DNA from 2 places in the Paenibacillus sp. RS8 genome. Region 2 is predicted to be linked to the other one. Evidence: predicted binding sites of a transcription regulator. Region 2 holds the regulator's gene; the other holds the start of a gene.

Region 1 (3,420 bases), 1.4 Mb from region 2:
GGAGCGGTAAGCTGACGGCAGCTTATAGTGAGACTTATACCATTTACTCCTCCTCTGATGACGGGGTACGGGTGTGGATTGATGGAGGGTTAATCATTGACAGTTGGGTGAAGCAGAGTGGACAGGAGCGAAAAGGTAGTGTGAATCTGATTGCAGGCAAGCTGCACGAAGTAAAAGTGGAATACTATGAGAATGAGGGGGACGCGCGGATTGTATTGCAATGGGAAAGCCCTAGCCAGCCAAAGGGGATTATTCCAGCAAGTACGTTCTATCTTCCATAAAAAATATCTGCTTTGAGCGTCGAAACGTAAGCAAAAAAAAGCCCCGGATTTCGGGGCTTTTTTTAACTTAAAAACCAACTTAGATTTGTTCGCGGTAGCTAATGTTGTTGGCGATCTTCTCGTCTCGAACGGCTTTGCGCAGAACATCTTTGACGGTTTGGGCATCATGGATTTTTCGGAAAAGAAGCTGAGGCGCTGAGGCATCATCAGAAAATACAGTTAATGAACCAATGCCGAGCATCCGGTCCATGATAGATTGTGCTACGGATAAATCGCGTACGCGCAGTAATTCAATTTCTTCGACATTTTTACCGATAAGTCCGGTCTTTACCATAATGCGCTGGCTTGTAATGGTGTACGTAGTCGTGTTTAGGCGTACGATTCCTTTGAGGCGATCCGAGATGCTAGCCGGTTTACCTTTCCAGAGTACGACTTCTTGAGTAGCGTTTAGATTTGCTGATGGACGCCGGGCGGTCACTGGAGCGGTGCCGTCAATGCTAGATCCACATTCTCCACAAAATTTCACGCCCTGCTTATATTCTGAACCGCAGGTTGTGCAATAAGGCATAAAAACTCTCCTTCCCTAATTACAATTGAAATAATTATAACATAATAGTCATTTTACATAAATTTCATTTGCACTTTACACAAAGCGACATTATTCTGTTAAGTGGAGGGATAAATAAATGAAAAAAGTGTTACTAATAGGAACGCTAATGTTGACTGTCATCCTTAGCGCCTGCAGCAATAATAATTCAACTTCATCGGCGCCTGCCTCAGAGGAAGAAGTGCAGGAGACCGTGCAAAACTTCTACAATGAAATGTCTAAACTTGAGGAATTAGGAAAATCATCTTTAGCGGAGTTCAACGAAGCCATCGCTGGTTATTCAGCAGGAGAGCTTTCGGACAGGCAGCTAGAGAAGAAGATTAACGAATTCCAGAAAACTGCAACAGACCTATCTAATCAGGCTGAAAAGGTGAAGATCTCCTCTAGCTTGCCTGAAGATATTCGTAAGCTGCTTGAGGAGTCCAAAATTGCTTTTCAAAGTGCTTATGCTCTAAAAGAACAAGCTTCTCAAGGTGCTGATTCCACAGAGGTCACTGCTGAGCAGTTCCAGGAATTGAATCAGAACGCTGATGTAGCGATGCTGTACGGCATATCCAAGCTTAATGAAGCAAGAGAAGCAACAGGGCTTATCGATGCCGATGGTCAGTCCACCACTGAGTCAGAGAACGTTAAAGAATAGATCGGAATGTAGACGCTGTACAGTTTAACTGTCAGCGTCTTTTTGCTGCGATTTTGAGCTTAAGTAGAGGTAACACGGCCAATCCTATAAATAAGCCAGCTACAATTCCTTTTGTAAGGTCTGAGAGTGTATTACTTTGATATACGAGGGGGTATGTGCACAGGAATAACGCAGGGATTAGGATGAGAAGTGCAGTATTTTTTTTCAAGTGGAAAGCTCCTCTCGATCAGATATGTATTATTATACAACTTTTAGATAAAGAGGAAGATAGAAAAGTGGTATCTTTTTCCTGATTATTGATTATTCAGCGAAGGTATGGATATAATACAAACATACGTTCGTATATATAGGATAGTATAGATATTAGGGAGGGGTTACCATGGGCAAAAAGCTGGAGAAAAACGGACTGTGGGAAAGCAGTCGGATGATGCTGCCGGAGCACAAGGTAAGAATTATTAGGGATGAACGGGAGACGCTACGACGCATTAAGCCTATTCTGGATGAGCAGAAGCTGGAGGAAATCGAATGTACACTAGCCTTATCGTTACGAAGTCATGTGCGTGTGACTGTTGTGTTGTTTGACCCCTTTGAGAATACGACAATAAGTGGTTTTGTGACCTCCATTCACACCCACTCGCGTGAGTTTAAGCTGCAGTGGGCGGAGGAATGGAAGTGGATCAATGTGGATGACCTTGTTGAGGTTTACATCGTCTAATGCTAAGAATTGCTGCCTTCATTTTTTTCATAAGCAATTAGAGTTACGGTTGGGTTGCCGGTTAGATGTGCAATAGAAGCTTCGGCATTCCGAATAATTTCGAGTGCTTCATCCTGTTCGCTGAGTGCAGCAACTCTATAGCTATCGCTATGAATGTCCATATGTGTTCCCACCTTTCGCTAATATTTTGCCCTTTTTTGTGGAAATGATCCAAGGTGGAGAAGCCGTGAATAGCTACCTTTCAGGTTAGATCTCGGGGATACCGGGGTCTTTTTTTAAAATATAAGAAAGGGTTATTAGTACAAGCGAATGGGGAGTCGGGATCATTGATTATAGCAAGGGGTGATTCTATGCTGACTTTGGAACAAGTAAGGGATAAATCGACGGCGCGTCTTGTTGGGCTTCATCCTGTTTTGGCAGCAGGAGCGAAGGCTTTGATTCAGCAAAGCTATGCCAAAGGAGTGCCGATTGTGATTACCCAGGGATTACGCTCGATCGCAGAACAAAATGCCTTGTACGCACAGGGGAGAAGTAAGCCGGGGCCAATAGTTACTAACGCCAAGGGTGGAACCAGCTATCACAATTATGGCCTTGCGTTTGATTTTGCGCTTTTGCTGCCGGACGGAAATAGTCTATCCTGGGATATGAATCGTGATGGGGATAAAGATAAAATAGCGGACTGGCAAGAGGTGGTACAGGTGGGCAAACAGCTGGGGCTTGAATGGGGAGGAGACTGGACGTCTTTTAAAGATTATTCCCACTTGCAGATGACCTTCGGTTTAACCACAAGTCAACTTCGCGCAGGTAAACGTCCTACAACGGATCAGGTCAATGAAGCTTTAAAAAGGATAATCGGGGAGGATGACCAGGTGAACAAAGACGTTAAAGTAACGATAACCTTAAACGGTACTAAACTTACGGATGGTGTTCTTGATACCGGCGTAACATATGTACCCGTGCGTGCTCTGGCTGAGGCGCTTGGAGCAAAGGTTACGTATGATGCTGCGAGTAAGACGGTGAATGTAGTAAAAGAGTAGATCCATTTATGTATAGACAGTGCCATCCAAGGGGAAATTATCAGTGATCACTAACTATAAAGGGAGGCATACGTTGTGAACAAGCTGATAACAAGCCTTGCATGCTGCACTGTACTGTCACTGAGTGTAATGGGAGCTAG
Region 2 (3,420 bases):
GATCGATGATTCAAAGTTAGCATAGGGTCTTACAGAAACATCATTGAGGACTACAAAGTTATAGCTGAAATTTTTATCGGGATGTTCCGCACCTAAATAAGATATGTATTCATCTACAATGACATCATCCATTAGAGATTTTAAGTCAAAAACATCCTCTTTATTGGAGGCGGAAGGGGAGATCGTCCCTTGAATACTGCCAAATGAGGTGAGTAGATTTACTTTTTTTCCACTAGCTTGATCGTTATTTAACAATAATCCTGAGAGTTTAACAAGTGCATCGACTTTAAAATCGACGAGGGTTCTAATTTTGGAGTTGTTCAAAACCAGACACTTCCTTTCTATTTGAAATCCTGTTAACATTATTCGACATATAACCACATAATTCCTATTACGCCATCAAAAATACTTAAATACAAACACACCCCATTCATTGAACCATGAGTGAAGTGTGTTTATTTATGGATAGATTTAATTCCTGATCGTTACTTGTGTTCCAATCGGAACAATCGCAGCTAGTGCTAGCACATCCGCATTGTACATCCGAATACAACCGTGGGAAACTTCGTGACCTATCGAGGAGGGATCATTATTTCCATGTATTCCATAGTGAGGCTTAGATAGACCCATCCAAAAGACCCCAAATGGACCACCTGGATCGGGTTCTTTGTTAATAATAGTGAAGTCACCCAAGGGTGATTGGGTTAACATTTTACCGATTCCGACGGGGAAACCTCTGATCACAATGTTGTTATCAAGAAGATACAGCATACGCTGGGTCAGATCTACAATAATTCGGTAATTTGGCATTGCGCAACACTCCTTTCTAATAGGATATGAGCAGAAAGCCTAAACGGTTATTAATAGAAAATGGCCATTTTAGCGTATGCGAACGCGTGTTCTAGTATGGATGATTTGAGTTAGAAAACAAAAAAAAGCTGTTCCACATTTGTGGAACAGCCTTTGATATTACAGTAAACAGTATCTTTATGCTTCTCGTAGAAACGGATACCGTCCTTTAATGGACGGTATCCGTTTTGGCTTGGTAGGAGTGCATACTTAGTGGATATCTCGAAATAATCCGATAACTCTGCCGAGAATGGTCACGCGATTAAGGCGAAGAGGCTCGTACGCCGGATTCTCCGGCTGAAGACGTATATGATCACGTTCTTTATAAAAGGTCTTAACGGTAGCTTCATCTTCTTCGGTCATAGCTACAACGATATCTCCGTTATCAGCTGTCTGTTGTTGACGGACAATAACATAGTCACCATTCATTATCCCAGCTTCGACCATACTGTCACCTTGAACCGATAACATAAATACTTTGTTATCTCCAACATAGTGAGTTGGAAGCGGGAAGTAGTCTTCAATATTCTCAGTAGCAGTGATAGGAACCCCGGCGGTAACCTTACCTACGACAGGAATGCGTGCGACGGTTTGTGCGAAATGATGGACATTCTCGGAATCCTCTTGGCCAAGCAATTCTATTGCACGAGGCTTCGTTGGATCTCGACGGATAAGTCCCTTCTTCTCTAGCCGATCCAAATGACCGTGAACTGTGGAGCTGGAAGCAAGACCAACAGCTTCTCCAATCTCCCGAACGGAAGGAGGATAACCCTTGCTGCGGACTTCGCTACGTATAAATTCCAGGATCGCCAGCTGGCGACTTGAAATCTTTGACATTGGAATCAACCCCATATAGTAATGTTTGGGAAAATTATAACATAGAACTACCGTTCGCACAAACATAAGTTCTAACTATTATAAATATTAATTCGAAAGAGTTAATAAATGGTAGTCTCGTATTGATAAAGCGAACTTTAAAACAATGATCAGCTGGATTCTTTTTATAGATGATAGGGTGATTTACTCTTTTCAAAAAAAAGAGAACAATTGTTCTGAAATAGTATTGAACAAAACACATGTTCGTGTTATTATAATTTCAAAAGTAAGAACAAGTGTTTGGAGGATGATATTCATGTTAAAATACAGTACATACCGTAGCATCTACGATAAAGCCCCCGTGGTTGAATCTTTAGGACATAATCCTGTTACCCGTTATTCAGCTCAGATTAAAGAGATTACAGCGCTTTTGCTTGAAGGATTGATGCGTTTGTTCCGGAGAGATTTTGTTATTAAACTTACATTGATCATTGTGCTCGTACTATCAGGACTCACAGTAGTAGGTAATGTATTTGCAGGATCTACTACTTTAATGAAGGATGAGAAGCGCGTAGTGGTTGAACGCGGAGATACACTTTGGAGTATTGCTCTTGAGAATAAACCATCGGATATGAAGACGGCTGTATATATAGAAGGAATTAAAAAATCTAATGGCATTAAAGGCAGTCAGATTAATGCTGGAGATATTCTCAGTTTACCTATTTATTAATATTCTAAGAACATAATAGAAGGACATAAAGAGCTTGCAGGGAGTAAACCTTGACAAGCTCTTTTTCTCATGGCAGAGTTAGAATTAATTTATATGGGGAGGGAAAGTTTTGAACATTGATGAGTTGGTCGCGCGTATTAACGAATTGGCACGCAAACAGAAGAGCGTAGGCCTTAATCAAGAGGAAACGGCGGAACGCGCCAAGCTTCGTGAAATCTATTTGGGGAATATTCGCAATAACTTCCGAGCACAATTGAATACGATTGAATTGGTCGATAATGATGAGCATGAACAAGGTAACAAGGGGCTTAAGCATTAACACCCTGTTCCTTTTCATAGATACTACTGGATGACTAGGGGGAACGCATATGGCCCGTTCTTGGGAAAGAATGGTTCAACGTAACACACAGCAAATTAACAAGCAAAGAAAGAAACAGGGGAAGGAAACGATTTACGCATCAAAATCCAAATCTCCTGGCAAGAACAGTGAAACCTTTAAAGGCCGTAACATTGCATTTCCAGTAGTGTTATTAGTGCTTGGTACTATGTTTTGGATGATTGGTTCGGTAGATCAGGCCAAAGGCAATGGTATGCTGATGAATTGGCTAGGAGTCGTTTTGTACTACTTACTAGCAGCACTTCTGTTTTTCCGACGTCCGTATTTGAAGGTGGAGAATGCTAGACTATCCACTATAAAATTCAATCGCGAACGCTATTTACCAGCTTCTGATATTGAGAAAATTATCCTTTCGCGTGGAGCTGTTGTTATTAAGCATAAAGGCAAACGCACGAAATGGATTTTTACCAGACTTATGAATCGTTATGATACAACTGCGATGGGGACTCGACTGGAAGCATTCGCAAAAGCTCACCAAATTGAAGTAGTTCACGAATAGAAATTAACCAGCCATGGGAGAGGGAGACCTGTAATGCCAATTTCCGCTGTACTATTTGACCTTGATGATACACTGCTCTGGGATGATCGGAGCGTCAATGAAGCATTTCGTTCTGCATGTGAAGCCGCT

What was found. The regulator LexA, encoded in region 2, represses DNA repair genes until DNA is damaged. The targets are predictions, from matches to a motif close to CGAACATATGTTCG.
Region 1: ACDZ28_RS31610 (YolD-like family protein) is a predicted target of LexA. The motif match lies at 1,856-1,869, and genes of this name have one in related genera.

Annotation. Positions count from the first base shown of each region.
Region 1 is NZ_CP168131.1:6,751,832-6,755,251, reverse strand. Features, by position in the region: gene ACDZ28_RS31625 (glycosyl hydrolase) at 1-281, shown strand, start outside; gene ACDZ28_RS31620 (PH domain-containing protein) at 361-849, opposite strand; gene ACDZ28_RS31615 (hypothetical protein) at 968-1,528, shown strand; gene ACDZ28_RS31610 (YolD-like family protein) at 1,908-2,243, shown strand; gene ACDZ28_RS31605 (hypothetical protein) at 2,246-2,404, opposite strand; gene ACDZ28_RS31600 (M15 family metallopeptidase) at 2,570-3,280, shown strand; gene ACDZ28_RS31595 (hypothetical protein) at 3,356-3,420, shown strand, end outside.
Region 2 is NZ_CP168131.1:5,397,035-5,400,454, reverse strand. Features, by position in the region: gene ACDZ28_RS25515 (hypothetical protein) at 1-324, opposite strand, end outside; gene ACDZ28_RS25510 (L,D-transpeptidase) at 472-810, opposite strand; gene lexA (transcriptional repressor LexA) at 1,060-1,686, opposite strand; gene ACDZ28_RS25500 (LysM peptidoglycan-binding domain-containing protein) at 1,982-2,395, shown strand; gene ACDZ28_RS25495 (DUF896 domain-containing protein) at 2,505-2,714, shown strand; gene ACDZ28_RS25490 (hypothetical protein) at 2,764-3,291, shown strand; gene ACDZ28_RS25485 (HAD family hydrolase) at 3,325-3,420, shown strand, end outside.